2 regions of the Lysinibacillus telephonicus genome follow, and region 2 is predicted to be linked to the other one. Evidence: predicted binding sites of a transcription regulator. Region 2 holds the regulator's gene; the other holds the start of a gene.
The links. Region 2 encodes NrdR, which represses ribonucleotide reductase genes. Its sites were predicted from a motif close to AACACNATATATNGTGTT; they were not measured.
Positions count from the first base shown of each region.

Region 1: MKY04_RS12445 (vitamin B12-dependent ribonucleotide reductase) is a predicted target of NrdR. The motif match lies at 9,735-9,752, and genes of this name have one in related genera.

Region 1 covers NZ_CP155468.1:2,605,690-2,621,779, forward strand. Annotated here, with positions in the region: gene MKY04_RS12405 (ISL3 family transposase) at 1-328, opposite strand, end outside; gene efp (elongation factor P) at 563-1,120, opposite strand; gene MKY04_RS12415 (Xaa-Pro peptidase family protein) at 1,134-2,195, opposite strand; gene aroQ (type II 3-dehydroquinate dehydratase) at 2,209-2,640, opposite strand; gene MKY04_RS12425 (hypothetical protein) at 2,675-3,127, opposite strand; gene MKY04_RS12430 (DUF1385 domain-containing protein) at 3,259-4,194, shown strand; gene MKY04_RS12435 (TSUP family transporter) at 4,410-5,174, shown strand; gene MKY04_RS12440 (IS1182 family transposase) at 5,455-6,813, shown strand; gene MKY04_RS12445 (vitamin B12-dependent ribonucleotide reductase) at 7,098-9,671, opposite strand; gene MKY04_RS12450 (lipoate--protein ligase family protein) at 9,928-10,761, opposite strand; gene MKY04_RS12455 (rhodanese-like domain-containing protein) at 10,864-11,250, shown strand; gene gcvPB (aminomethyl-transferring glycine dehydrogenase subunit GcvPB) at 11,618-13,093, opposite strand; gene gcvPA (aminomethyl-transferring glycine dehydrogenase subunit GcvPA) at 13,086-14,432, opposite strand; gene gcvT (glycine cleavage system aminomethyltransferase GcvT) at 14,457-15,560, opposite strand; glycine riboswitch at 15,860-15,953, opposite strand; gene MKY04_RS12475 (shikimate kinase) at 16,073-16,090, opposite strand, start outside.
Region 2 covers NZ_CP155468.1:3,110,086-3,126,175, forward strand. Annotated here, with positions in the region: gene MKY04_RS15010 (replication initiation and membrane attachment family protein) at 1-1,030, opposite strand, end outside; gene nrdR (transcriptional regulator NrdR) at 1,049-1,519, opposite strand; gene MKY04_RS15020 (glyceraldehyde-3-phosphate dehydrogenase) at 1,736-2,755, opposite strand; gene coaE (dephospho-CoA kinase) at 3,047-3,640, opposite strand; gene mutM (bifunctional DNA-formamidopyrimidine glycosylase/DNA-(apurinic or apyrimidinic site) lyase) at 3,659-4,531, opposite strand; gene polA (DNA polymerase I) at 4,544-7,171, opposite strand; gene MKY04_RS15040 (DNA polymerase I) at 7,359-7,796, opposite strand; partial or broken gene MKY04_RS15045 (serine hydrolase domain-containing protein) at 8,215-9,654, opposite strand; gene MKY04_RS15055 (protease modulator HflC) at 9,929-10,954, opposite strand; gene hflK (FtsH protease activity modulator HflK) at 10,944-11,921, opposite strand; gene tnpA (IS200/IS605 family transposase) at 12,159-12,632, opposite strand; gene pnpS (two-component system histidine kinase PnpS) at 12,910-14,355, opposite strand; gene MKY04_RS15075 (response regulator transcription factor) at 14,352-15,065, opposite strand; gene MKY04_RS15080 (MaoC/PaaZ C-terminal domain-containing protein) at 15,126-15,560, opposite strand; gene mdh (malate dehydrogenase) at 15,979-16,090, opposite strand, start outside.

The DNA.
Region 1 (16,090 bases), 500 kb from region 2:
AACGGATTCGTACAACTTGATTCCATTCTTTCGAGAAACGTTGATATTTATCCACGAAAGGGGATTTTTCTGAAAAACGTTTCCCACATTGGCATACATAACGACGACGTTTATAAAAAAGGACGGTTAATCGTTCAAACCATTTTAAATGATTAATTTTTTGAATTCGATAATCATGGACTTTTGATGTTATATTCTTGCATGCTGGACATTGATGTTCTTTTTTTGGTATGGAAACGTGTAGAACAATACGTTCCCCCATCTCCTCCACCTTATGAACAGTTACACCTTTTAATCCTGGAATATTCATGTTAAAATTCATTTGCACGTATCACCTTTCATTGCTTGTTTCTCGACAATTCAAGTATATAGAAATCGGTGATTACGTGCTTTTTTATTTATGAAATTTTTTCAAACCCCAACAAATATTATAGAGCCATAAAAAACACTCATAAATCTGGAAATAAAAAAAGAGTGTAAACAAAGTCGAAATTCACTTTGTCTACACTCTTAAACACCCATAAATGAGTGCTATGAATAATTAAATTAATCTTTAAGAAAATTATGCTCTTGAAACGTACGATCCGTCAGATGTATTGATAACTAGTTTATCTCCTTCGTTTACGAAGAATGGTACTTGAACAACTAATCCTGTTTCAAGAACAGCTGGTTTCGAACCGCCTGAAGCAGTATCACCTTTAATACCTGGTTCAGTTTCTTTAACTTCAAGAACAACTGTATTAGGTAATTCTACTCCTAACATTTCGCCTTGATATGATTGGATGTAAACTTCCATATTTTCAAGAAGGTATTTTAATTCTTCTTCAATTTGAACACTTGATAGCTCAGTTTGTTCATATGATTCCATATCCATGAATACGTGTGAATCACCTTGAGCATATAGGTATTGCATTTTACGGTTGTCGATTTGTGCTTTTTCTACTTTTTCACCCGCACGGAAAGTTTTTTCTGTTACGTTACCATTACGAAGGTTACGTAATTTTGAACGTACGAACGCTGCACCTTTCCCTGGTTTAACGTGTTGGAAGTCCATTACACGGTATAATTGGCCATCAATCATAATTGTTAGACCCGTACGGAAATCATTAACTGAAATCATGAGTATTCCTCCATCATAAAATAATTAATTCTTTGCTCGAATGTGTTAATTTTTCATTTCCTGTTTCTGTAATTAAAATATCGTCTTCGATACGTACTCCACCAATACCAGGTAAATAAATACCAGGTTCAATTGTAACAACCATATTTGGTTCTAATACTGCCCCTGAACGGAATGAAAGTGCCGGCCCTTCATGTATTTCTAAGCCGATGCCATGGCCAGTTGAATGACCAAATTCCTCTTTATAACCCTTTGAAGCTAAATAGTCTCTTGCTACAGCATCTGCTTGGATTCCAGTCATACCTGGCCCTACTTTTTCTAATGCAAGAAGCTGCGACTCTAAAACAGTATTATACACTTCAACTAATTTTTCTGAAGGTTGCCCTACAGCAATGGTGCGAGTAATATCAGAAACGTATCCATTATAAATTGCGCCGAAATCAAGTGTTACGAAATCTCCTTTTTCGATCACTTTGTCAGTTGCGACACCGTGTGGCAGTGCACTACGAGTTCCGCTTGCAACAATCGTGTCAAAGGATGATGCTGTTGCACCCTGTTTTCGCATGAAAAACTCTAATTCATTCGATACTTCAAGCTCAGTTACACCTGGCTTAATGAATTTTAAAATATGTGTGAATGCATTATCTGCAATTTCACATGCAACCTTAATAATATTAATCTCTTGTTCGGTCTTTATCAAGCGAATTTTTTCAATTAACCCAGATTGCGGTACTAAATCAGCTTTAATGAGCGATTTATACGTTTCATACAAACCGTAAGTCATCGTATCTTTCTCAAAACCTAAAGACTTAATACCCATCAATTCTACTTGATTTGCAACCTCGTCAAAAATTAAACCTTCATGCTTGATGATACGAAAATTTTGCACTTGTTTTTTAGCTTGCTCTGTGTAGCGGAAGTCAGTAATAAAAACAGCATCTTCCTTCGTTACAACTGCTGCCCCTGCGGACCCGGTAAAGCCCGTTATATAGCGGCGATTATATTCATTAGTAATTAATAAACCATCAAGATTATTTTCTTCAAGAGCTTTGCGCAACTTTTCCAATTTTAACATATGAAAGCCCCTCTCATGATTGTTGTAAAAACTTTCTTAAAGCAAGTTCATATCCGAAAGTACCTAGTCCGCAAATTTGTCCGACACATTCAGCTGCTAGTTTAGACTCGTGACGAAACGATTCACGTTTATGTATGTTTGAAATATGCACTTCAATAACAGGTACGTTTACAGCTGCAATCGCATCACGAAGGGCGATACTTGTATGTGTAAAAGCTCCAGGATTAATAACAATCCCGTCTACTCCAGTATCTTCCGCCTCATGAATCCAATCAATTAATACCCCTTCGTGATTCGATTGTTTAAATTCAAGTGTTGCATTAAATTGTGTTACAATAGATAAACATTTTTCTTTTACATCATCTAACGTTTCAGTGCCATAAACTTCAGGCTCACGCTTCCCTAAACGATTTAAATTTGGACCATTCAACACTAACAGCTTCATTCGTCATTCTCCCCTTTTACGAAATTTACCACTTTTATTTTATCATAGAGTCATTATACGGCAACTTATTTCGTTCGTTATGGGCTTTGTAATGATAGGCTGCAGTTTCAAAAACGAATCTAGCTGTAATAATCACAGTTACAATAAAAGGAATCGATAATTTCTTAAATGACTTCAGTTCTGCAGGTAGGTCGTAAATTACCCATTCACAAATTAAAGCTAATACTCCTCCTATTACTATTGATGTTATAAATGCAGGGACAAGTTCAACAAACTGCATGATAAAATAGAGAATAAGTATAATCAAAAAAATAACAATAGCTAAAAATAGCCATTGAATAAGTGGATGACTTGATTCAAGAATATCTAATCTTTTAGTGTAGCCGACTGGACTCCATTTAATAAAATGAAGATAAGATAATACTTTTAACGAAAATGTTAAAAAAATAGAAGCACATAAACTTGTAATGATAGCTAAATATATCAAACCCAACACCTCTTTTTATTTAATTTTCGCCAAATTTTACATTTCGTATGCGTAAACGTAGAGGTTTTGAGTAAAATTTAGTACAATGGACTAGTTACTAGTTTTATATTTTGAGAGAGTGGTGTACATAATTGAGCAATGAAGCACCTGTATACGGAGGTCAAGCACTATTAGAAGGTGTTATGTTCGGCGGCAAAGATCATACCGTGACAGCAATCCGTCGAAACGATAATTCAATAGAATATTACTATGCTAAAAAACAGAAAAAACCAATTTTCCAAAAGTTAAAGAAAATTCCTTTTGTTCGTGGAGTTATTGCATTAATTGAGTCTTCTGGGCTTGGCGCAAAGCACTTACAATTTGCAAGCGAACGATATGATGTTAATCCTGGTGAAGAAGAAGAAAATGAAGCAGAAACATCCAAGCTGCAAATGATTCTAGGTGTTGCAGTTGTTGGGGTGCTCTCCTTCTTATTCGGGAAATTTATTTTCACTTTAGTACCGGTATTTTTAGCAAATCTTTTTTCTCCTTGGATCTCAGGTAAATACCCGCAAATTTTCTTAGAAACAGGATTTAAGCTAATATTACTTCTTGGATATTTATACGTCATATCGATGACACCGCTCATTAAACGTGTTTTCCAATATCACGGAGCAGAACATAAAGTGATTAATTGTTATGAAGCTGGCATGGATTTAACCGTAGAAAATGTCCAAAAACAATCAAGACTACATTACCGATGCGGATCCAGCTTTATATTATTTACTGTTATTATCGGGATGTTTGTTTATTTCTTCTTCCCAACAGACCCTTTATGGCTGCGAGTTGTTATTCGCATTTTATTAATTCCAGTAGTTCTTGGAATTTCATTTGAAGTACTTCAAGGTACAAATGCTCTAAGAAATATTCCTGTGTTAAGATATCTTGGCTATCCTGGTCTTTGGCTGCAACTATTAACAACTAAGGAACCAAAGGATGACATGGTCGAAGTGGCAATCGCTTCGTTCAACAAACTTCACGAGGTTGAAAAAAATCCAGAAGTAGCGATGGAATTACATCACGACTAAACTTAAGGGCTATCCAGAATGTGAATTTCTGGGTAGCCCTTCCATTTTAAAATTAATTACTCCGTTATTCCATCTTGTTCCCCAAAACCTCTTTTAGATGGACATTTTATATTTAGAACTTCCATACTTTTTCAATTATTTTACCAGTAAACATTTACATTCTCCGACAATTCCGATAATATTGCCATAATAACAATCTAGGAGTCTTTCAACATATGGAACTTGATATTTTTAAAGTTTTTTTACTAGTATTTTTCGGTTTTGTCGGGTCCTTCATTAATGCCACAGTGGGAGGCGGAGGTTTAATTACTTTACCTGCTCTTTTATCTGTCGGTCTTCCCCCTTCAGCAGCTATAGCAACAAATAAACTTGCAGCATCAATGGGTAATTTAACAAGTTCTCTGACATTTTTAAAAGCTGGAAAAATCGATATGAAACTATTAGGACCCGTTTTACCTTTCGTATTTGCTTTTTCTATGTTGGGTGCTTGGACTGTTCATTTAATGGATTCGGAATTACTAACCCCTTTAATCATTGTCATGTTAATTGCTGTTTTAATTTATACTTTAGTCAATAAGGATTGGGGAAAACTCGAAGAACGAAAACCATTGAATTGGAAACGGGGCATTCTGTTTTTTGGTGGATTGGTGCTACTAGGCTTTTATGATGGGTTTTTCGGTCCTGGTACAGGATCATTTATTATTTTTATTTTTTTAATAATGGGATTTGATTTTTTGCAGTCTGCTGGGAATGCAAAAGTACTAAACTTTATGAGTAATATTGCTGCACTCATTATGTTCTTAATTTTAGGAGAAGTTGTTTTTACATACGGTTTAATTATGGGGGTTTCCATGATTGCTGGTGCATTCTTTGGAACAAAATTTGCCTTAAATAGAGGGACTAAATTCGTCAGAATGCTATTTATAATCATGACTTCTGTTCTCATTGCAAAAAATATTTATGATTACTTCTTTTCTTAAAATCAAAAAACGGCAATCTATTATGCAGATTGCCGTTTCAGACTGTAGACAAACTCGAAAATTCGAGTTTGCCTACAGTCTTTTTTCTTTTAAAATAAAATTAATAACCCTTTTTGAATAAGTTAGTTGATTTCCGTTTCGGCGGACGCTTTCCGCGGGCGTGGGCCAATCCTCCTCGTCGCTACGCTCCTGCGGGGTATCGGCCGTCACGCTTTTCCCGCAGGAGTCGCCGCCTACACTACAATCAACTACTTCTAAATATACGTTGAGGTGAATGGAAATGATGTCGAAAAATCAAATAAATGAACGCGATCAAATTGAGATGATTACGATTGAAGAACTTGTACCAAAAGACCATCTTGTTAGAAAGCTTGAATCAGCCATTGATTTTTCTTTCATCTATCCACTAGTAGAACCGCTGTATTCTAAATTAGGTCGCCCGAGTGTTGACCCAGTCGTATTAATCAAAATGACATTTGTTCAATATGTATTTGGAATCCGTTCAATGCGTCAAACAATAAAAGAAATCGAAACGAATATGGCGTATCGATGGTTTTTAGGATTTGGCTTCCATTCAGAAGTACCACACTTTTCAACCTTCGGTAAAAACTATGAACGTCGTTTTCAAGACACAGATATCTTTGAACAGATTTTCTATCGAATACTTAAAGAAATTGCTGATAAAGGATTACTAAGTGCTGACCATGTTTTCATCGATTCAACGCATGTTAAAGCGAGTGCGAATAAACGTAAATTCGAGAAGAAGATGGTACGTAAAGAGACTCGGGCATATGAAGCTAAACTTCAAGAAGAATTGAATCAAGATCGGATTGATCATGGGAAGAAACCATTCCCACCAGATAAATTTGAAAAAGAAGAGATAAAGGAAATTAAAGAAAGTACGACAGACCCTGAAAGTGGCTACTATGTAAAAGATGAACGAACTAAGCAGTTTGCTTACTCATTTCATGCGGCAGCTGACCGCTATGGATTTATACTCGGATCAATTGTGACACCTGGTAATGTTCATGATAGTCATATGCTTCAACCACTTGTTGAAAAGGTAATGGAAAAAGTGAAAAAGCCACTTGCTGTTGCTGCCGATGCTGCTTATAAAACACCTGCGATTACTAAATTCTTATTTGAACATGATATTCAACCAGCACTTCCTTATACACGACCAAAAACAAAGGATGGATTTTTACGCAAACATGAATATGTCTATGATGAGTATTATGATTGCTATCTTTGCCCGGAAGGGCAAGTCCTTAAATATGCGACAACGACTAAAGATGGGAAACGCCAATATAAATCAAACCCTACTCAGTGTGTAAACTGTCCTTTACTTACTCAATGTACAAGTAGTAAGGATCACAGAAAAATCATTGAACGTCATATTTGGGCACATCATGTAGAGGAAGCGGATCATCTTCGTCATCAAAGTGATATCAAACAAATATATGCTAGACGTAAAGAAACGATTGAACGTGTCTTTGCAGATGCAAAAGAAAAGCATGGTATGCGATGGACAACCCTACGTGGAATTAAAAAATTGTCTATGCAGGCGATGCTTACTTTTGCTGCCATGAATTTAAAAAAGCTTGCTAATTGGACGTGGCAAGCTTCAGAAATGGCCTAAAATATAATACTCGAAGAGTGTTTTTACCCCAAATAAGTCGGTTAAATACCCAATAATCTATTAAAATTACAAAAGACCTTCAGAATAAGCCCATTCTGAAGGTCTTTTGTCAACAACCTGAAACGGCAATCTATTATGCAGATTGCCGTTTTTATAATTGGAAACTTTATAACTTTTTATGCTTGCGAACGCTACTTGGCTCTCGGTCGAAAGCCAATAAGCTTCGCAACCTGTGCATTCAAGCTCTTGTCGGGATTAACCAATATGCTTACGCATTGCATTTCTTATAATCCGCATTTTAACTGAGCTCCACAGCTTGTACAAGTATTACAGCCGCCTAATTCTTCAACTGTACCTTGTCGGCAAACTGGGCAAGTATTCCCTACTTCTGAGCCAATTGTAACATTTGTTGTTGTAAGCGGTGCAATTGTATCCACCAACACTACTGGTTGCTTTTCATTAACTTTATCTTCTAACACTTCATCAAATGCTAATTGCTCATCATGGGAAGATTCAGCTTTTAATGTTAATACTTGAGAGTCACGGCTTCCATCTACGTAAACCGTACCACCTTTTGCTCCACCTTTATATAGACGCTCATATACTTGTTGTACTTGTTCTACAGTGTAGCCTTTTGGTGCGTTTACCGTTTTAGAAATCGATGAATCTACCCAACGTTGTATTACACATTGTACATCCGCGTGTGCCTCTGGCGTTAATTCCATTGAAGAGATGAACCAGTGCGGTAAATTGTTTTCATCCGCTTCTGGATGGGCATTTAAATACTCCTGTACAATTTCTGCTTTCACCTCGATAAATTTACCAAGGCGGCCTGAGCGGTAATATGTGAATGAGAAATATGGTTCAAGACCTGTTGCAACACCTACCATTGTTCCAGTTGATCCAGTTGGTGCAACTGTTAATAGATGTGAATTACGGATACCATTTTCTAGAACACCGAGACGAACATGTTCAGGCATCTTTTTCATGTAACCTGTATTAATGAAGGCTTTACGAAGACGTCTTGTTTCTTCTTCTGTTTCGCCTTGAAGGAATGGGAAGCTGCCTCGTTCTTTTCCAAGTTCAATTGATGCTTCATATGCTGTTACAGCAATTGTTTCAAAGATTTTATCAACAAGAATATTTCCTTCTTCTGATCCATATTCTTTTTCGCAATATATTAGTAAATCCGCTAGTCCCATTACACCAAGACCAACACGACGCTCGCCTAAAGCTTGTTTACGGTTTTCTTCTAAGAAATATGGAGTTGCATTAATTACGTTATCCTGCATACGAACTCCAATGCGTACCGTTTCACGAAGAGCATCGAAGTTGATTGTCTTCGTATCCTTCTCTGCAAATTGAGCTAAATTCACTGCAGCTAAGTTACAAACTGAGAATGGTGCAAGCGGCTGTTCACCACATGGGTTTGTAGCAACTACTTTTTGTCCATATGCACGAGCATTTGTCATATCGTTTGCATTGTCGATAAAGAAAATACCTGGTTCAGCTGCATAAGTTGCACATACATTAATTAGGTTCCATAATTCTTTTGCTTTAATTTTGCGATACGTACGGACTCTATAGCCCATTGCTTCCCATTCTCGTACATCCCCTACTTCATGCCATTTTTCGTTGTAAATAGCCATTTCTTCAGGAGTATAGTTTGCAACATCTGGGAAACGCAATTCATAGTCTTCATCATTTTCTACTGCTGCCATAAATTCCTTTGTTAATGTTACGGAAATATTGGCACCAGTTAAGAACTCTGGATTATGGACGCTATATGTCCCGCCGTCACGAAGTTTTGATTCAGCTTCTTTAATAATTGCTTCGTTAAAGCCACCTAGTCCAGGTATGTTTTTATAATTTACAATGCCTTGATACATTGCTTCTTCTTGAGTTGTTAAAGGCTTAAATTTTAACTTTTCTTGAGCTAGTCGAATAATTGACTCATCGTTTGTATTCTCGATTAAATAACGAAGAATACGCGGGTTTTGCATCTTTGAAATAATGAATTCTACAATATCGGGATGCCAGTCAGCCAACATGATCATTTGTGCTCCACGGCGGCTTCCACCTTGCTCTACAAGATGTGTTAGCTTAGCAATATCATCAAGCCACGATACAGAACCACTTGATTTTCCATTAACACCACGCGCAAGTGTGTTTCGAGGACGCAGCGTTGAACCATTCGTACCAACACCACCACCGCGGCTCATAATTTCCATTACTTGCTTACGATGATCACTAATGCCCTCACGACTGTCAGGTACAAATGGCATTACGTAACAGTTAAAGAACGTTACATCTGTTTGGGAACCTGCTCCATAAAGTACACGTCCAGCTGGAATAAATTTTAAAGATACGAGTTGTTCATAAAATTTATTAAACCACTTTTGTCTATTTTCTTCTGTTTCTTCAACAGCAGCCAATCCAAAAGCGTTGCGTTTTGCAATTTGCTCATAAAAAACTTCAAGAGGTTTTTCGATTACATCTAAGGAACGAACAATAACACCTGTTTCTTGTTCTGTTGGATTTTCTAATACATGGCGGTATTCTTCTTCAATTAAAATTTCCGCTTTTTTTGCTTCCATATCAATTGATTGAATAAATCCTAAGCCTCGAGCAGGAAATTTTGGATCTTCCTTAATTGTTAGTACAACAAAATCTCCAGGCTTTAATGTTTTCTTTTCCGTATCCTTAAATGAATATCGGTCAATCATTACTAATCTGGAAACACCTTTATGTGTGATATGCATATCAGGTGTAACTGGATGTACTTGAGGAAATTTTTCAATATCTTGATTAAGCTGTTCTATGAGGATGGTTGTTTGTGTTCCGCTAGCCATTACCATCTGCCAGCCTCCCTTGCTAATATTATTCTTTGATAACACCTAGTACTATTCATTCTACCGACACACACAACATATTGTGTATCAGTAATATAAATAGTACTAGATGTTGTTTTCTTATATTCACTAGAAAAGATTACCTCATAAAAATTATCAATGCAAGGGTTGATTTTTTTTAAATTTACTCCAAATAGCTTGGTTACTAGCTTTCTACAATTTAAAAAATTTTTTCGAACAAAAGAAACAAACGTTCTTATTACTATTTTCTAAAATTCCATTCATCATTTAAATATTTTGTTTCTTCTAGCATTTTCACATATTGTTGTTGTTTTTCTGTTAATTCATACGGTACTAATTCAATATCCAGCGCTTTTTCAAATCCAGCTTTAAAGCTATCTACACATTGTGGAATTGTAATTTGACGGTCAGTTAATTGATTTATTGCAACTGCTTTTTCCGGCAATTTTTTTCGCATTCTCTCTTTTGCTTCTGCTGATGAAAAATTAAAAACTGATAATAGTTTATCTTCATCAAGATCAAGCAAAATCGCACCATGCTGTAAAATAACACCTTTTTGACGTGTTTGGGCACTACCAGCTACCTTTTTCCCCTCCACAACGAGTTCATACCAGCTAGGAGCATCAAAGCAAACTGCGCTTTTTGGTTTCTTTAAATCAGCAAGCTTTTCTTCCGTATCTGGAATGCTAAAATACGCATTCAGACCTAGATTTTGAAACCCGATTAGTAAACCTTCACTCAATACTCGATAAGCCTCTGTCACTGTTGCTGGCATATTTGGATATTGTTCCGATACGATGATGCTATAAGTTAATTCACTTTCATGCAACACTGCTCGTCCACCAGTAGGTCGTCGAACAAAGCCGAGATTTTGTTCCTTTATCGCTTGAATGTTCACATCTTTTTCAGCACTTTGGAAATAACCTATTGATAGTGTTGCTGGATTCCACTCATAAAAACGTATAACAGGTGGAATTTCACCTGCACTATGTAAATCAAGCAACGCTTCATCCAGCGCCATATTATAAGAAGGACTGCACGGTCCAGAATTAATAAAATACCATTTTGATTTCATGATCTCATCTCCTCACACTGAATATCATTTTATCAAACTGATTGGACTATCGCTACTTTCTCTTTTATAATGGAATACGTAGAATGAAAGGAGAAATATGCAATGTCGTCTGTACTTATTACAATTGCGATTATACTAGGAGTTATTATCGTATACATTCTAGTAAATACGCTGCGACTTAAAAAAGCAGTGTCAAATTTAACTCAAGATCAATTTATTCAAGGGTACCGAAAAGCCCAACTAATCGATGTCCGAGAAGTAAAAGAATTTGAAGCAGGGCATATTTTAGGAGCACGCAACATTCCTTCCACACAGCTCCGCCAACGCTATAAAGAAATTCGACCTGATTTGCCAGTATATTTATACTGCCAAAATTCAGGGCGCAGCGCACGTGCTGCACTTTTCCTAAAGAAAAAAGGCTACAATCAGCTTTACCAATTACAAGGCGGATTCAAAACTTGGACAGGTAAAATAAAAACAAAAGCATAAGTTGATGAAATATTTTCTTACTATAGTCTGTATAGGCAAAACAGATAAAGTTAGGTAAGAAAATAATTATCATTTATTGTTTTTTTAAAACACTACCTTAGTCCTAACAATCATAAAAAAGTTCCTTAAGTTATTTTTATTTAGCAACTTAAGGACTTTTTTTATAGTTTTGTATTATCCTTTTTTACTATACTATAGTAGAAACTCATATATAAAAATTTTAGTTTCCTATTATATTTTTAAGTTTTCATTATAATACTTCTTTACTTTAAATAAAAATTATATCGTTTTATAAAATTATTTTTTATTATTCGAATATTTTTTTAAAAAAAGAATCCATGGTTTACGCCCATAGATTCTTTTTGCTTTATACTAACGATTCTTCTTTTTTATAACGCAATACCGGTGTACGGGCTGCACGAGTTTCATCTAAACGGCTTACAACGGTTGTATGAGGAGCGTCTTGAACGATTGAAGGATTTTCTTCAGCTTCTTTTGCAATTTGAATCATTGCGTCACAGAAGGCATCCAGCGTTTCTTTCGATTCTGTTTCCGTCGGCTCAATCATCATTCCTTCTTCTACATTCAGAGGGAAGTAGATTGTTGGTGGATGATAGCCAAAGTCTAATAGACGTTTTGCAATATCTAATGTACGAACGCCGAGTTTCTTTTGACGGCGGCCTGACAATACAAATTCATGCTTACAATGACGGTTATATGGAAGATCATAATATGGTTCCAGGCGGCGCATCATATAATTTGCATTTAAAACAGCATATTCAGTAACTGCTTTTAAACCGTCTGGACCCATTGAACGAATATATGTGTATGCACGAACATTGATTCCAAAATTTCCGTAATAAGGTTTTACACGACCAATTGATTGTGGGCGATTATAATCAAAGTGGAATGTGCCATCTTCTTTTTTCACTAATACCGGCTTCGGCAAGAATGGAATTAAATCCGCTTTTACCCCTACAGGACCAGAACCTGGGCCACCGCCACCATGAGGACCCGTAAACGTTTTGTGTAAATTTAAGTGGACACAGTCAAAGCCCATATCACCTGGACGAGCTTTTGACATTACCGCATTTAAATTTGCTCCGTCATAGTAAAGCTTTCCGCCTACCCCATGAATAATCTCGGCCATTTCTAAAATATTTTCTTCAAATAAACCTAAAGTATTTGGGTTTGTTAACATTAACGCAGCTGTATCTTCACCTACAACACGACGCAAATCCTCTAAGTCTACTAAACCATCATCATTTGATTTAACTGTAATCGTTTCAAATCCGGCTACAGTAGCTGATGCGGGGTTTGTACCGTGAGCAGAGTCAGGAACGATAACTTTATTACGGTGACCTTCGCCATTTGCTTCGTGGAAGGCACGAATCATCATTAATGCCGTCCATTCCCCATGGGCTCCAGCAGCAGGCTGAAGTGTTACTTCATCCATTCCAGTAATTTCAACTAAAGAAGTTTGCAAGTCGTAAAGAAGCTCCATCGCACCTTGAACAGTAGATTCATCCTGCAACGGATGGATGTTTGCAAATCCAGAAAGTCGAGCAGCCGCTTCATTAATTTTTGGATTGTATTTCATCGTACATGAACCTAGAGGATAAAAGCCTGAATCAACTCCATGATTACGACGAGACAACGCAGTATAATGACGCATAATATCTAGTTCTGCAACTTCCGGAAGTTGTGCCGCTTCTTCACGTACATACCCTTCTGGCAATAGTTCAGATAAATCAAAATCCGGTACATCTAAATCCGGTAAACTATATCCTACACGACCTTCTTTTGATAATTCGAAAATGAGTGATTGGTTTTCGTTATGCATTGTAAGCCCCCATTTCTGCAACGAATGCGTCAATTTCTTCTCTAGTGCGTAACTCTGTTACAGCGATTAATGCATGGTTTTCAAGTTCAGGATATAGTCGTCCTAAATCAAACCCACCAATAATCCCTTTTTCTAGCAATCTTTTATTTATTTCAGTTACAGATTTATTTGTTTTTACTACGATTTCGTTAAAATGTGCACCTTGGAACGGAATAACAAAACCAGCTGTTTCAAAAGCATTTTTTGCATAACGTGTTTTTACGATGTTTTGCTTTGCCATCTCTTGAATTCCCTGTTTCCCTAATGCAGTCATTGCAACCGATGCAGCAAGAGCTAATAATGCTTGGTTTGAACAAATATTAGAAGTCGCCTTTTCACGGCGAATATGCTGTTCACGTGCTTGTAAAGTTAATACATATCCACGGCGTCCCTCTTGGTCGACTGTCTCCCCAACTAAACGTCCAGGAACTTTGCGCATTAATTTTGTTGTAGTGGCGAAATATCCGCAATATGGTCCCCCGAAGCTTTCCGGTATACCAAATACTTGTGCGTCCCCTACTGTTATATCAGCACCTAATTTTCCAGGGGGAGTTAAAATGCCAAGTGCTAACGGGTTAGCAGAAACAATGAATAACCCTTTTGCTTCATGAGTGACATCCGCGATTGCTTTTAAATCCTCAATTTGACCGAAGAAGTTTGGATATTGCACCATTACAGCCGCAGTCTCGTCATCCACCAAATTTTTCAAAGCCTCAATGTCTGTGGCGCCATCTTTTGTCGGTATTTGGATAATTTCAATTGATTGTCCATAAGCATACGTTGCAACAACATCTCTATATTCCGGATGAATTGCTTCAGAAACAAAGATTTTTTTCCGACGAGTGTGACCTGCTGCGAGCATTCCAGCTTCAGCTAATGAAGTACCGCCATCATACATCGAAGAGTTCGCTAAATCCATTCCTGTTAACTCCGCAATCATTGTTTGGAATTCAAAAATTGCTTGCAGCTCACCTTGGGAAATTTCAGGTTGATAAGGCGTGTAAGCTGTATAAAACTCTGAGCGAGAAATGACATGATCAACAATAACAGGTCTATAATGGTTGTAAACACCTGCTCCTAAAAAGGATACATTTGCTTCTGTATCTTGATTTTTCGCAGCAAGCTGTTTTAATTCTTTTAATAAGCTCGATTCAGATTTTGCTTCTTTAATATTATACAAGCCGTTAAATCGTACACTTTCAGGAATATCTGAAAATAATTCATCAACGCTTTCAACACCAATCGTGGCAAGCATTTCTTTTTTGTCTTGTTCCGTCATAGGAAGATAACGATGTTTCATTTCTTAGTAACCCTCTTTCCCGGTTTATTTTGAACGTTTATAAAAAGGTGTTGCTACTGTCAAGGCTTTTATTTTTTTATTGCGAATTTCAACTTCTACTTCTGTACCTAATTCTTTGAATTTTGAATCAATTAGAGCTAAACCAATGTTGCGTTTTGTTAATGGTGATTGTGTACCAGTTGTGATTTCTCCTATTTCAACACCATCTTTATATACTTTATAGCCATGTCGAGGTATACCTTTATCGACCATTTCGACACCAACTAATTGTCGAGGTAAGCCACTTTCTTTTTGAGAAATTAATGCTGCCTTACCAATAAAATCGCTCTCTTTTTGTAATTTCACAGCAAAGCCAATGCCAGCTTCAAGCGGCGAGATATCCTTTGATAATTCTTGGCCATATAGTGGAAGACATGCTTCAAATCTCAGTGTATCACGGGCTCCCAACCCAGCTGGGACAACACCTTTTTCTTTCCCTGCCTCAAGAATTTTTGTCCAGATAACAATAATTGCGGAAGGCTCACCGTAAATTTCAAAACCATCCTCACCCGTATAACCAGTACGTGAAACTAATACAGATTGACCTGCAACTGGAACATCTTGTTCGAATCTAAAGTATTTCAATTGCGATAAATTAAATTCTGTTAAGGTTTGAAGAACTTCTTCAGAAAGTGGACCTTGCAGTGCAATTTGAGCGAATTCGTTTGATTTATTAGTTACGGTAACATCGCCTTCAATATGGGTTTTCATCCATTCAAAGTCTTTTTCAATATTTGCTGCATTTACGCATAGGAGGTAATGATTTTCTTTAAGATAATAAACAAGAAGATCATCTACAACTCCACCATTTTCATAGCACATTGCGTTATACTGCGCACCACCAATGGCAATTTTAGAAATGTCATTTGTTAATAGCTTTTGTAAGTATTGTAATGAATCACTGCCTGTTACAAAAATTTCACCCATATGTGATACGTCAAAAAGCCCTGCACGGTGGCGAACTGCATCATGTTCTTCTTTAATGGAAGAAAATTGAACAGGTAATTCCCAACCACCAAAATCAATCGTTTTGCCTCCATATTTTGCATATTCTTCAAATAAAGGCGTTCGTTTTAATTCAGTACCCAACACATACTCCTCCTTTAAAGCAAATCTTCTTAATTAAACATTGTCATTCATACAAGTGCATTACTGAAATCAAAAAGCAAGGGATCTCTGACTCAGTAATTCATAACTAAGACATAAAAAAGGACAGAAGAATCCCTCAAATTTGAGGAATCCTCTGTCCTTGCACCTGAAAGTTACACCGATTCATTTGTTATAATACGCAACATCGAAAATCGGCTTTCCCCTTTGGTGGCTGTAAATTATAAAACGACACTTCAATCAGCTTGATGAAGTAATAATTACAGCACTCTCCAGAGATGCGTCCTGTACGAGTCTTTTTGCCTGAGAGATTCATAGTGGTTTACTACTTGCTCCTTCGGCGACGCTTTTCACGTTCTCTCCCCGTACAATCATCCGCTCATGATTCAAAATTCAATGTACAAATAAGTCTGCTCTTAGCCATATCCTAACATTGAACATAATGAAAAGGCAATCTTTTTTTAAAATTAACCTATACACGAATGATAAAACTTTTATCTAACAGATTGTTC
Region 2 (16,090 bases):
CATATTCGAGAAGCACATTAACTACCCCTACAGGCATACCGTGTTTAACAACTAAATCTTCAGCAATTTGAACAGAGGATGGCAAAGGTTCCTTCCCATTATTTATATCTCGCAACACTTGAATCGGCGGAGTCGTTTCGAGATAATGCTGAAGCTCTTGTTCCTTAGAATTCTTTTCTTGAATAATTGGTGCATCGGTTTGTATAAATGTCTTTTGTAATTTGGGTGCATCCTTTGAAACAGTCAACTTATAATAGTCAGCAGCCGCCTTCTTTAAGCGCTCCTTTGAAATGTGAATATTATCATCTAATGCTAAAATGACAACCTTTTGCATGTCTAAAGGAGATAATTGATAGAGAAACGCAAGCTTTGCAATTACTTCCTTCACTTCTAATGTAATACTACTTGAAGGAATAAGCTGTTCTGATAGCCCTGACATTAGAAGATTAAAATCAAATTGTTCATAATAAAAAGGATATTCCTTATTTGACCTTTTTACGTCAGTATGAAAAAAGTCTTTTGGTACGTTTGTATGAACTGGCTTATAAACATCAATAAAGGATCTTGAAATTTCTTTATAGGCATCTTTATTTATTTGTTTTACAAAACGCTTTCGTAATTTTCGATAGGCTTGTTCGCCAATTTTTGAAAATAGAAACATTGATAATAATGGATCTTGGAAAAACGTATGCGCATCAAGTGGTCGATTTAATTCATAAATAAAGTGGCGGCTTTCTCCTTCATCTTTTCGCCACGTTCGAAGTAGACCGATTGCTTCAAGCGCTATACGTGCTTCGAATATTTTTCCAATCGGTGCATCTAATACGTTCATTAAGTGATAGTGGGTCATTGGGCTTGAATGTATGTCTTCTCCCTCAGCCCATAAAGTTAAATAAAGACTAATAGGCTCTGCCCCAGTTAACGGTTGATAAAACAGCGTTAATAGCTGACGTTCATTCGTTGAAAGGAAGTGAGGGAGACTAATTTCAAAATGATCCGCTGGCTGTATTTCCTTGTACAAATGAACCATTTTCATCCCTCCATCTGTTTATTTTTTAATATCCGTTTGACGATGAAGCAATTCTTTCAGCTCGGAAATAAACACATTAATATCTTTAAATTGTCTATAAACAGAGGCAAAACGAACGTAGGCAACTTCATCTTCTTTCGCAAGTCGATCCATTACCATTTCCCCAACATCCTCAGATCTTACTTCGGGGTTGCCGATTCTCCTTAAATCCTTTTCAATTGAAATAACTATTCCCTCTAATGTTTCTAATGATACTGGCCGTTTCTCACATGCTCGTATTAAACCGCGCAATACTTTTTCACGACTAAATTCTTCCCTCGAACCATCTTTCTTAACAACGATTAAAGGTGTTTCTTCTATTTTTTCAAAAGTTGTAAAACGAAAGCCGCATGATTCACATTCACGACGTCTTCGAATCTCTTTATTATCATCAACGGGTCTAGAATCTACGACACGTGTTCCATTAAATTGACAAGCTGGACATCTCATAAAAATTTTCTCCTGGTTCACTCTATTTGGTAATCTTATTATAACAAAACTAGTTCAACTAGAAAAACAGCACTTTATTGTTTATGCAAATCTACATTTTAATACAATTCGTGAAATAATGAAATTAGAAAAACACATCTCTTTCAAAATTTTTGTTTTTTCGGTCAAATAAAAAAAGGCAGGAGTAAAAACTCCTACCTGCATAACTCAAAATGATTAAGCTACTACTACTTCTAAAGCTTTCGCAACTTTTTTAGTTAAATCTACAACGCGTGCAGAATAACCCCATTCATTATCATACCATGCTAAAACTTTAACTTTTCTTGAACCCATAACCATTGTTAATGGTCCATCTACAGTTGATGAGTAAGTCGTTGTGTTATAGTCTGTTGAAACTAGTGGTTCAACTGTGAAGTTTAAAATGCCTTTCATGGATCCTTCTGCAGCTGCCTTGAATGCTGCATTTACTTCTTCAACAGTTACATCTTTTTTCAAGTCAACAACAAGGTCAACAAGAGATACGTTTGGTGTTGGTACACGTAAAGCCATTCCATGCAGCTTGCCTTTTAATTCAGGCAACACTAATGATAATGCTTTTGCAGCGCCTGTTGATGTTGGAATGATGCTTTCCGCACATGCACGGGCACGGCGTAAATCTTTATGTGGATTATCAATATTTTTTTGATCATTTGTATAGGCATGAACTGTTGTCATTAAACCATTTTCAATACCAAATGTATCATTTAAAACCTTCGCTACAGGTGCTAGACAGTTTGTAGTACAAGATGCATTTGAAATTACATCATGTTTTGAAACATCTAACAATTCATCATTAACTCCCATTACGATTGTGATATCCTCATTCTTACCTGGAGCAGTTAAGATAACCTTTTTAGCACCAGCCTCTAAATGCATCGCAGCTTTATCGCGTTCGTTAAATTTACCAGTAGCTTCAATTACGATATCTACACGCATTTGTTTCCACGGTAACTTTAAAGGATCACGTTCGCTAATAAGTTCGATGCGTTTCCCGTTCACAATTAAAGCGTTTTCTTCAACTTCAATTGTTCCTTCAAATTTCCCGTGATTTGTGTCATACTTTATTAAATGTGCTAACGTTTCTGCTGGGTAGCTTGCATTAATAGCAACAATACTTAAGTCTTCTTGAACGATTGCTTGGCGAAAAACCATACGGCCAATGCGGCCAAAACCGTTAATAGCAATAGAAACTGTCATTATATATATATCCTCCTGATAATTAGAGTTTAATTATGTCATCCATTCTCCCAAATAGTATAGCACATTTATTAAAAAGGTGAACACATTCTTTCGATAATAAAAAAGTTCTTATTTTCTGAAAATAAGAACTGTGTAAACCCCCTATTACTGACGCTGTACTTTCGTCACAAATAGGCTTGCCGGCGAGTTATGCCACGTCGTATGTCAAACAAATTATCCTCATCGAAAAGTAAAAAAACACCTCTACAAATATTATTTGTAGAGGTGGAGTTCTTTAATAAGTTACTTTCAAATGACATTCCACTTTTTTAGAATTTTCTCTAACTGCTCTTTTGTCTCTTCAATCGTACCGTTATTATAAATGACAGCATCAGCACCCTGTTCTTTTACTTTTAAAGGCAATTGTGAGCTGATTCGAGCTTTCGCTTCTTCTTCACTTAATTGATTTCTTTCCATTAAGCGTTTTAATTGTGTTTGTTCTGTTACCGTAACGACTAAAATCTTTTCAACAAAGTGCTGTAATTTGCTTTCAAATAATAATGGAATATCCATCACGACTGTTTTTTCACCATTTTCAAGGTACTCATCTCGCTGTCTAAGCATTTCTTGACGAATAGCGGGGTGAATAATTGCATTTAATGCTTTTCGTTTTTCTTCATCATGAAAAATAATGGATCCAACTTTTTGCCGATTCATTGCACCATCTTCAGTTAAAATGTCTTCCCCAAAGACAGCAACAATTTTTTTTAAAGTAGGTGTTCCAGGCTCAACAACGAGGCGAGCTACTAAATCCGCATCGACAATCGGTAATCCATGTTCCTTTAACATATTTGCAACTGTACTTTTTCCACTTGCAATACTCCCTGTTAACCCAATAATCACTTTTCATCCCACACCCTTTTAATGTTGACATTGTGGGCAATAGACCGAAGTCCGCCCGCCAATGACAAGCGATTTAGTAGAAGTTCCACATTGTGGACAGCTTTTTTTGCCGTACATTTTTAAACGATGCTGCATGCCGCCAGCTTCCCCGTTAATGTTTCGATAATCAGAAATTGTTGAGCCTCCCATTTCAATACTTTGCTGCAAAATATTGCGGATTACTTCAAACAATTCTATTTTACGTTTTTTACTAATACGACTTACCTTTCTTGCAGGATGAATCCCCATTTTAAATAAAGATTCCGTTGCATAAATATTGCCGCATCCTGAGATTACTTGACCATCCATAATAACTTCTTTAATCGCCTTATTGCGATATTTTGGAAGCTCGCATTTTTCAATAAAATACTGACAAGCTGCATCATCAAATGGTTCTGGCGCCATTTGCAAAAGTGGAGGATGCTCGTTTTCGTTCGAAATGAATCGCATTTCTCCAAAACGGCGAATGTCGGCATAAATAAGAAGTTCCCCAGATTTTAAGTAAAAAATAGCATGGATATGCTTGCGAAATTTCTCTTCAGTTATTTCATTTATTTTTGTTACAACAAACCATGCCCCCGTCATTCCTAAATGATTGACAAAAAGAAAATGTTCTTCGTCCTTTTTTAAATAAAAATAAATGTATTTTGCTCGACGGTTAATTTTATCGATAGTCATTCCTTGAAATACTTCTTCAAAAAGATTCGGTTCGATATTTTTTATAATACATTGCTTTCCTTCCGACCATGAACTATAAATCGTTTTTGAAAGCTCCACTTTTTCAATTGTTTTTCCTTCTACCGCAGGCACTAAAGCCCGAACAACACCTTCTACTTCCGGTAATTCAGGCATATTTCCACTTCCTTATTTCGCGTCGTACCATGTGCTGCCATAAGAAAAATCTACTTTTAATGGAACCGCTAGTTCAATTGCGTGCTCCATTACTTCAGGTACGATTCGTTCTAAAATTTCAATTTCCTCTTTTGGTGCTTCAAAAATTAATTCATCATGAACTTGCAATAATAATTTAGATTTTAAACCTTCTTCTTTCAATCGTGCATCCATATCAATCATAGCCTTTTTAATAATGTCAGCTGCACTTCCTTGAATCGGTGTATTCATTGCTGTTCGTTCTGCAAAGCTGCGCAAATTGAAGTTTCTGCTAGTAATATCAGGCAAATAGCGGCGGCGATTTAGAATGGTAGTAACATAGCCTTTTAGCTTCGCTTCTTGGACGATATTGTCCATATAATCTTTTACACCAGGGAAGCTTTGCAAGTATTTATCAATGAATTCTGATGCTTCTTTTCGAGTAATATCTAAACTTTGTGATAAACCATAATCACTAATGCCGTACACAATGCCGAAGTTTACAGCTTTAGCAGCTCGACGCATATTGGATGTTACTTCTTCTGCTGGAACATGGAATACATCCATCGCTGTACGAGTATGAATATCCATTCCTTGCTTAAATGCATCAACTAGATTTTCATCCTGTGACATATGTGCTAAAACACGCAATTCGATTTGTGAATAATCTGCTGCAAATAATACCCAATCTTTTTCTGAAGGTACGAATGCTTGTCTTATTTTACGTCCTTCCTCCAAGCGAATCGGGATGTTTTGCAAGTTCGGGTCAGTAGAACTTAGACGTCCTGTAGCTGTAAGTGCTTGTTGGAATCTTGTATGAACCTTGCTATCCTCACTATGAACTTCTTTAATTAGCCCTTCAATATAAGTTGATTGCAGCTTTGCCAGCTGTCGATAGTCTAAAATATATTTGACAATCGTATGTTCAGATTGTAGTTTTTCTAGCACGTCTGCTGCAGTTGAATAACCCGTTTTTGTCTTCTTAACAACAGGAAGGCCTAATTTTTCAAATAAAATTACACCCAACTGCTTTGGTGAATTAATGTTGAAATTTTCCCCTGCTAGTTCGTAAATTTCTTTTTCAAGTGCAGAAATTTTTTGTTCCAGCTCTTCACCCATTTGTTTAAGTGTCGAAATATTAACCTTTATACCTTCACTTTCCATAGAGCCTAGAATAGAGGCAAGTGGAAGTTCTAAATCGTGATATAAATTAAATTGTTCATTTTCTTTTAATTTAACTTCCAGTACAGGCTGCAATGACCAAATAGCAAACGCTTTGCGGCAAACGTGCTCTGCTAATACATGTATTTCAGGCACTGTCCATTTTGCACCTTTTCCGTAAATTGTTTCATTAGCTTGTACATCTGTATAACCAAATTCCTTCGATAATGTTGCAACATCATCACCAGAAATTGCGGGATTAGCGATATATGATGCAAGCAGCATATCAAAAACAACCCCGTGCAAATTAATATCAATCCTTTTTAATATGGCTTGTGCTGCTTTGCTGTCAGACATGTACTTTTTCTTCGTTTCGTCTTCTAGCCATTTCTTTATCGCTTCATTTTGATGCATTGCTTCGAATGGAACGAAAAATGTTTTAGCTCCATCTGTAAAGCCAAAGCCTAAAATTTGGCATGAATGATAATGCTCATTTTCAAGCTCAACATGAACAGCCATTACGTCTTGAAGCATATCCTCTGTTACGTTTTCGGTAATATCAAATTTAAGCTCAGCTGTTTCCTTTTCCTCCATTTGAAAATCGCTTTTTTCAATTAACGATTTAAAAGAAAGCTCTTGCCAAACATTTAATAGTTCTTCTTCATTTGGACCAGGATAATTTAAATCATCTAATGAAATTTCAATTGGAGCTTCTGTGAATATCGTAGCAAGCTTTTTCGATAATTTCGCTTGCTCTTCATTATCGAGTAGCTTTTCCTTCATCTTTGATTGCTTCATATCAGCAATTTGTTCGTATAAAGCCTCAACTGAACCATATTCTTTTAATAATTTAATAGCTGTTTTTTCACCAATTCCAGGAACTCCAGGGATATTATCAGAAGTATCCCCCATTAATCCTTTCATATCGATAATTTGAAGTGGAGTGAGTCCATATTTTTCTTCGATATGGGCTGGCGTATATTTTTCGATATCCGTCATACCTTTGCGAGTAATATAAACTGTAACCTGTTCTGTTGCTAATTGCGTTAAGTCTTTATCACCAGAAACAACAATTACGTCCATGTCTTTTGCAGATGCTTCTTTTGCAAGCGTTCCTATAATATCATCAGCCTCGTAAAGCTCTTTTTCGTATCGCTTAATTTGATAAGCATCGATTAGCTTTCTCAAATATGGGAATTGCTCAGATAGTTCGGGCGGCGTTTTCTGTCTTCCGCCCTTATACTCTTCAAAGGACTCATGACGGAATGTTGTTTTTCCTGCATCAAAAGCAACGAGCATTTTTGTAGGCTTCTCTTCCTCTAAAATTTTTTGAAGCATTGTCGTAAACCCATATACTGCATTCGTATGAATTCCACTATCATTTGTTAATAGCGGCAATGCAAAAAATGCACGGTATGCTAAGCTATTCCCATCTAGTAATAATAACTTTTCTTTCCCCATTCAGTAGCACTCCTTTATCGGACTATTATGTAATTAAATTTTATTCTTTTACTGACACTAAAAAATTTTTATCCCTTATCAGTGTAACCTATTTCTGTTCTACTTTATCTTGAAATGAGTTTTAATTCCATTATAAAACACGTATTGATTCGAATACGATCAATACGTGTTTTTTTGTTGAAAAATATTAGCTATGAACTTTAGTAGTTTTACTGTCTGATTGTCTTGGATAAAAAATTTCCTCATAAATAACAGTTAATAAAAATGCATTCATAAAGGCGAATACTAAATAAAGCGGCATTCCACCTAGCTCATACCCCATTAATGATCGCCAAAATACTTCAACTAGCCCTACTTGTGCAAAATAAAAAATCATCCCTATTCCAACTTGCCAAATTGGACGCTTGTCTTTCCTTTTGTCGAATTTAAAAACCTTTTTAAAGCTATATCGAACATCTTTTGCTATGAAAAATGTTAAAGCAAACATGATGATAAACAATACTGGTAAGTGATAAATTTCAATTTTCATCCAAGAGTATGGTGTTGGACTATATAATGCCGTAATCGAACAAGCCATAATAAATGCTAAAAGGAAATTTAGAATCCATCTATTTAAAATATTCAACAGCCATTCCTCTCTTTCTATTAATTAATTATCCCACGACTAACTTGTCCTATTTCGGACTCGTGTTTGAGGCCGCTTGTATGCAATGTACTAGATAATCTTTCTTTCCCAATTCTACTGCGAGATTTACATGATTATCTGGAGCCTTCTCTTCATTCAACGCCGTTTGACCACAACTAAAATCCTATGGAGCTTTCTGTACTGGCCGCCTGAACATGTCGCTTCACTTTCAGTACAAAAAAGAAGATAAATCACTACTTCATTATAACAAGAATTATATTATTATAAAGTAGTAAATTATGTATCTATGTGTAAGCAAATAAGTAATAAATTGTTTTCGTTTAATTAAAAAACCATTTTAAACAAAAAATGTTCAAAATGGTTTGGGATACTTATTAAAACAGAATTTAAATCTTTTTTATTTTTTGTATGAAAATACTATTGATAAAACGCCATTTACAGCTAAGAATGTTACAACAGCTACTATAGGTAAAGCTAAATCTGGTGAAAAAACTCTAATGGAATGCCAAGGGGACCCGAAACTATAAGTAAGAAGAGGAATAAGTGAAATAGATAAAGCTAAGCAGATAACCCCTACTATACGCCATAAGCCTTTTTTTCTAGTATATTTAGATTTAACTGCTAAAAATAAATAAATGAAAGATCCTAAAAGCAAGCAAACAAATACTAAAACAATCAATTGAATTGTCGGTGTATTATGTGGAATTTCAATTGGATCCTCACCTTTTAGAATATTAATAATACCTAATTTCACATAATATAGTCCTTCCTCTTCTAGAACATTATTTTTGTTTGTAAGTATTATTCCACCCCAGTCTATTTTCGGAATATAAAATACCTCTGCATGTGAATCTGGAGTTGAACCTGAATGCCATATCATTTTTTCGTTGGAATTTGGATTTGAAATTCGGATTCCTAAACCATAATAACGATCTTTTCCTGTTTCAATATATGGATTTAAATATAAATTCTTATTTTCTTCGTTTAAAAAATTGTTAAAATCCTGATCTCTTAAAAATTTTATGAATTGGACCATATCATTTACACTTGCCGTTAAGTACCCGTAAGGAGCACCGCCATTATCATAGTCAACCATACTTTTTCGTGGTATTCCAAACCAAGACTGGTACCCACTTAAATAGCCTTTTTTATATGCTGAGTCATAGTCAGCAGCTGCCGTTCTCATCTTTAGTGGTTGAAATACATTTTGCTCCATGTATTCCGAGTATGTTTGATTCGTCACTTCCTCAATAAGAGCACCAAGAATCAAAAAATTGGCATTACTATATTGATGCTTTTCTCCAACAGGAGCCGTAAGCTTTATGTCTGATAAACTTTCTGCATGACTTTTAATTGCATTGAAGTCGTTTGATTCTTTGTCTGATATTGTTAATCCAGTATACGTACTAATTCCACTCGTTTGGGTAAGTAGGTGTTTAATTGTTATTTGTGCTGCAGCTTGTTTATCATCCAGTGTGAACCAAGGGATATGCTTTTGTATGGGATCATCGAGCTCGATACTATTTTCATTGATTAATCGCATTATAGCTAAGCCGGTGAATGATTTGCTGATAGAACCTATTGTAAACGGTGTATTAGTAGTTATTTATTCTTCTGATTCCCCCGTAACACCCCATGAGTTTGAATAAAAAACCTCACCATTATGTATTAGGGCAACTGATGCACCGGGAACTTTATATTCTTCTAGATAAGAAACAATGTAATCTTCGATTTTTTTCTTAATATCTTGTTGTGCAGAAACTTGATTTATTGGTAGAAGTAAGAAAAATGTAATGTAAATTAAAATTATTTTGGGTAAAACCTTCATGGTATTCATATTACATCCAGCTCCTAATTTTTTTTGCACTATTATGTATTGAATTTTGCATTGAAAGCAGCTATTTCTATTAACAAGTCAATTCATTTCGATTTATGTAAACGAAGGTTGAATTAAATATAACAATTTAATGGAAATTCTTTAATACATTTTTAGGTGTAACCTGTTATACATCTATAGACTTAGATAACCAGATTAGGAATGGAATTACTTTCGTGGGAAGAAAAAAACATCTATAAAAGGGGATTTCCCTTTATATAGATGCTTTCATTTATTATTCGATATAGCCTGATAATACTCGAGCGTATGGTGAATCTGATGGTAGGATAATAACTGTATCTTCACCAATCGTTTGTTTATATGACTCTAATGTTCGGTATAATGAGTAGAATTCTGGATCTTTTGAAAATGCTTGGTTGTAGATTTTAGCAGCCTCTGATTCACCCTCTGCTCGGATAATTGCTGCTTCTTTTTCCGCAGTTGCAATTAACTCTTTTACTTGACGGTCTGTTTGGGCTTCAATTCTATTTTTATCTGCATCCCCTTCAGATAAATATTTTTGGGCAATCGATCCACGTTCTGAAATCATTCGAGTGTATACTGATTGCTCATTTTCCTCCGGTAAATCTGTACGGCGAATTCGAACATCTACTACACTAATACCAAAATTCCCGCTTTCTAATAACTCATTAACCTTTTCTGTTACACGGTCATTCAAACTACCGCGCGATGAATTTTCATCATTTATAATTTGATCATAATTTAATTGTCCAAGCTCAGTTCGAATAACAGAGTAAATAAATTCCTCCATGCGGGATTCCGCATTGATTAACGTACCTGCATTTGAAATAAGCTTCTTTGGATCTGTTACGCGCCATACTGCGTAATTATCAATAATGATGCGTTTTTTATCTAATGTATTAATCTCTTCTTCCGTCATGTCATACGTCATTAAATTCTTTGGTAGTGTTGTGACACTTTGAATAAATGGGATTTTCATATTTAACCCTGGATTTTCCTCATATTTCACAACTTCACCAAATTGGCGAACAACTTTATATTCATTTTCTTTAACGATATAAACATTTGCAATACAGATAACAATAGCAGCAAAAATAATCGTTAAAACTATTGCAGATTTCCAAAATTGACGGAAATTAAATGATTTTTTATTTTGATCTTTAACAATTTTTGCATCTTGGATATCAATCACATCTCTTTTCTTCTTATTGTTATTCCCAAAAAGAGATTTAACGAATTTTTCTAAATCTCCATCGAACTGATTTTTATTATTGCTCATTATTTTTCGCTCCTTCCGTCGATTCATCTACTGGTTTTTGAGACGAATTTGTCGTCGGCTGAAGAGGTAAATACTTTAATGTCTCCCCATCATCATTCATAATGTAAATTTGCGCATTGGGCAATACCGTTTCTAATGTTTCCAAAATTAGGCGTTGACGTGTAATTTCACGATTGCCGGTATATTGTTCATATAATTTATTGAATACAGCAACTTCACCTTCAGCTTGTTGGATGCGGGCAATTTTTTCCCCTTCTGCACGAGAAATAATTGCATCCTTTTCCCCCTGTGCTTCGCTTAACTTTTGGTTTTCATATTTTTTTGCTTCATTTGTTTTCGTATTTTTTGTTTCACGAGCATCTGTCACCGCTGTAAATGCAGCACGAACCTCTTCATTTGGCAACTCGACATCCTGAAGCTTTACTCCTAAGATGCTAATTCCAATATCATATTTTTCGATTAATGAAACGAGCAAATCTCGAGTATTTGCTTCAATTTCTGCCTTTCCATCTGTCAATGCCTCATCAATTGTTGAGCTGCCGATAATAGAACGAATCGCACTCGAAGTAGCACTATGTAATATTTCTTTTGGATCTTGTGCATTAAATAAGTATTTTTCTGGTTCTGTTATTTTCCATTGCACGACTAAATCAGTTAGTACGATGTTTTCGTCGCCTGTAATCATTTTCGTTTCATCATCATAGGCCTCAATTTCACCATCTTCGCTTTGTTTATAGCCAAATTGCAAACTATATGTTTCTTTTGAAAGAACTTCAACTTTTTGGATTGGCCATGGCAATTTAAAATGCAAACCAGAATCAGTTACCATGTCGTCAGCACGACCGAATGTAATAACTACTGCTTGTTCTGATTCATCTACTGTATACCAAGAAGTAAAAGCAGCGATTAATAAAATAATGGACAGGAGTCCTAGTCCAGTGATTAATAAAGTACGTTTTATACTCATCTAAATCCCCCTATATTTATAACTTTTAACCGTTAACTAATCTACGTTTATTTCCTTGAAAAGTTTCAACAAAATTATAAAATACAGCTATAAACCTTTTAGAAAGTCAAAACCACCAGTATAACTGGTGGTTTGCTCTTCGCGTGAAACGCTGGGTTACTGGCTCCTGTCTAAAGACATTCTGAAAGGTCCGCCAACCGCACTTCGCTTCCTCACTTTGCCGCTAAAGCGGCTTTTTTATTTCTTTCTTCGATTGATTTCTTCTCCTGTGAAAGGGTCAATGAATTCTTTCATTGTCATTTGATCTTCCAGGATATCTTCTTGTAATTGATTTTTGATATATTCTTGTATTGTTTTTTTATTTCTTCCTACTGTATCCACATAAAATCCTCTGCACCAAAATTTTCTGTTTCCATATCGATATTTCAGATTGGCGTGTCGATCGAAAATCATTAAACTACTCTTCCCTTTTAAATAACCTACAAATCCTGAAACACTTAACTTCGGTGGAATACTTACTAACATATGAATATGATCGGGACATGCACTTGCTTCTATGATTTCCACGCCTTTTCTTTCACACAATTGTCGCAGGATTCTTCCTATATCTGCCTTTATTTGACCATAAATCACTTGTCTTCTATATTTCGGTGCAAACACAATGTGATACTTACAATTCCACGTTGTATGTGCTAAACTTTTCTTATCCATTTTGGAGCTCCTTTCGTACGAAGTCGGTTGACCAGACCTGACTTTATTGTACGACTGGAGTTTTTTTTATGTCCATAGCTATAAGCTTTCCGGAACCCCCTGCATAGCAGGGGGTTTTCATTTATACAAAAAAAGAAAATGCCCCTAAAAATAGGGGCATTTCCTTCAAGCATTAACATTTTAAAATTACTAAATCTGAAACAGGGGGGTTTCTATAAACAATATTATTCAAAAAGTATGAAGTTAAAATAACAGCATTGTAAATGTATTGTTAAATTCATTTGTAAAGTGGTATCGATACTTTCATACATGTTCCAACCCCAACAGTACTTTCTACTGTAATTTTACCATTATGAGCTTCAATTAAATGCTTCACTATCGCCAATCCTAATCCTGTTCCACCAGAATTGCGGCTTCTCGCCTTATCAACTCGATAAAAGCGTTCAAAAATACGGGGAATTTCACCCTTCTCAATTCCCATTCCCTGATCCTCTACTTCAATAATTCCATATTCATTATTTTCTTTTATTCGTAGTGTAATTGTTGTGTCTTCTGGAGAATACGTTATCGAATTCGTAATAAGATTTGTGAACACCTGAATAAGTCGGTTAAAATCGCCCATTACCATTACGTCTCGGACAATATCTACGTTAAATTGCATATTTTTTTCATCTAGACGTGGACTAGTTAACTCAACTGCACGAATTAATACTTCTTGTAGACTTGTTGGTGCAATGTCCACAGAAAAACCGTGCTGTTCTATTTTTGATAATTCCAATAGATCTTGAATCAGCATTTGGAGACGATTGCTTTCCTGATAAATTATTTCTAAAAATGAAATTAACATTTTCTCATCTTTAAACGCACCATCTAATAAAGTTTCTGAAAAGCCTTTAATCGATGTAATTGGCGTCCGTAATTCATGAGAAACATTTGCTACAAAATCCTTTCTGATTTGTTCAAGACGAATCAGCTCGGAAATGTCATGCATGACAATAACTACGCCTAACCATCGCCCGTGCTCGCCAACTACAGGGGCTCCATATACTTGTTTATATTGGATTTCTTGCTGTACTTCTATTTCAATTTGCTTCCGGTAAGGCAACTCCGTTAAAAATACATGATCAATAAATTTTTCTAATTCAACTGGTAATCCCAGTGTTAAAAAATTTTTTCCCTTTACTTCATCAATCGTTAATTCAAAACCATCTAAAAATTGACGGTTTACAATGGAAACTGTTGCTTCACGATCAATCATAATTAACGCGCTGCCCATATTTTCAATTAAAGTTTTTAAGCGTTCCTCTTCTATTTCACGTATTTTCTCGATTTCTTGTAGATTTCGAGCTAATATATTAATCGAATTTCTTAATTCAACAATACTAGCAGGGCCGATTGCATAGGCTCTTGAACGATAATTCCCTTTTGTTAATTCGCGAGCAGTTTGTGTAATATTTTCAATTGGGTCTAATAAGTTGCGTAATAGATTATTTGCAACAAAACTAATTAGGGCAAATGCCAAAAAAATTAAAAACGTTATGATAAATGAAAATTGCTTCCTAACCTGATCTATTTGATCTGCACTTAAATCAATATTATTTTTTGAGAAGTAACTCTCAATGTAGAACGGAAAAAGCTGACCTAAGACAAAGCCAAGGACAGCTAAAATTGAACCGGTTAATATAATGAAATTTACAAATAATCGGTTATTGTATGATTTCATACGTTTTTCGGCTCCTCGAATTTATAGCCTATTCCTCTAATTGTTTTAATAAACATTGGTTTACGACTATTTTCCTCTATTTTGTCACGCAAATGACTTATATGAACATCTACAATTCGAGTATCACCAGCAAAATCATAATTCCATACTGCGCTTAAAAGCTGATCACGAGTTAATACTCGGTTTTTATTCTCAAGCAAGTAGACTAGAAGCTCAAATTCTTTTGGAGTAAATTCTAATGGCTCATTATCTAAAAATGCCTCAAATCGATCAGGATATACTTGTAATTTTCCATATTGGTAATAATTCGCTTCATTTTCATCTTGTTCTTGATTTTGAACAGGTACAAAGCGACGCAAAACAGCTTTCACTCGAGCAATCACTTCGCGGGGACTAAATGGTTTTGTCATATAATCATCTGCCCCAAGCTCTAATCCCAATACTTTATCAAACTCGTCATCACGAGCAGTTAACATAATGATTGGAATATTACGCTTTTGACTGCGCAATTCTTTGCAAACCTCCATCCCATCCATTGTTGGCAGCATTAAATCTAAAAGAATTAAATCAGGAGAATTTTCGATTGCCATATCCAGACCAACTTTACCATCATGAGCAAGCAGCACTTCGTAACCTACACGTTCAAGATTGTACTTTAATAGAGTTGCAATTGAAACTTCATCTTCTACGACTAAAATTGTTTTTGACATAAAACATTTCCTCTCCAATATTGATTTGAAACCCCCATCTCAAATCAGTACATAAAACTTTTAATAAGGAGGATACACCTTTAAAATCCCTTCAATCACAGGTGTATTTTTTTCTTTATATGCAGTTACATATATATCGACTAGATTTTCTGATTTATTGATATGTTGAACTTCCATCAATATTTCAATTGTTTCATAATGATATACAGGCTCTAAATATACTAAATTTTGTTCACGGATATGAGAACCAGGACCCGGCATATGTTTGGATATGGCAGAAGTGATGATTCCATTTAACATAATAATAGGAACAAGTGGTTTTTTGTATGGTGTTTCTACGGCATAATCATGTTGAACATATAGTGGATTACTATCATTAGTCAAACCTAAATACAATAGTAAATCTTTATCTTCAATTTTTTCCGTAATCTGAAATCTGTCACCAACAATTATTTCATCAATCTTCTTTCCAATTTTCATACCCTTTCGTAGCAACAATTCAGCAACCCCTTTATTTTGAGATTACTTTCATAGTATCAATTTTTTCGAAAAATAACAATGTTATTAGAAAAGCGGAAGTGCCCTGCTTAGCCCCGACAAGTGCTGGAAGGCCCGAATCGAAAGCATCTTTCTAGCTTTCGACCGAGGGACTGAAGCACCTCGAGGGGCTGGGCACTGAAGCTAGACATTTAAGAAAAGTGGAGCGCGTTCGTTCAGCCGCGACTTACTCTGGAGACTTCTGACTAGCATGCTTGCATGCGTAGGAAGAAGTCGAAGCGACTCGAGCGGCTAACGCGCGGAACTAGACATATTAGAAAAGCGGAAGTGCCCCACTTGCCCGACAAGTGCTTCATTAAGCTCAATTAATAAAAAAAGAGCAGGATATTATCCCACTCACCTTAATCTAAATTTATTAAGTCAATATAGCCATTACATCTCGAACAGCTTGAGCTGATATATCTAAAGCTTCTTTTTCTTTATCCGTTAATTCAAGCTCGAATATTTTTTCAATACCGTTGGCGCCA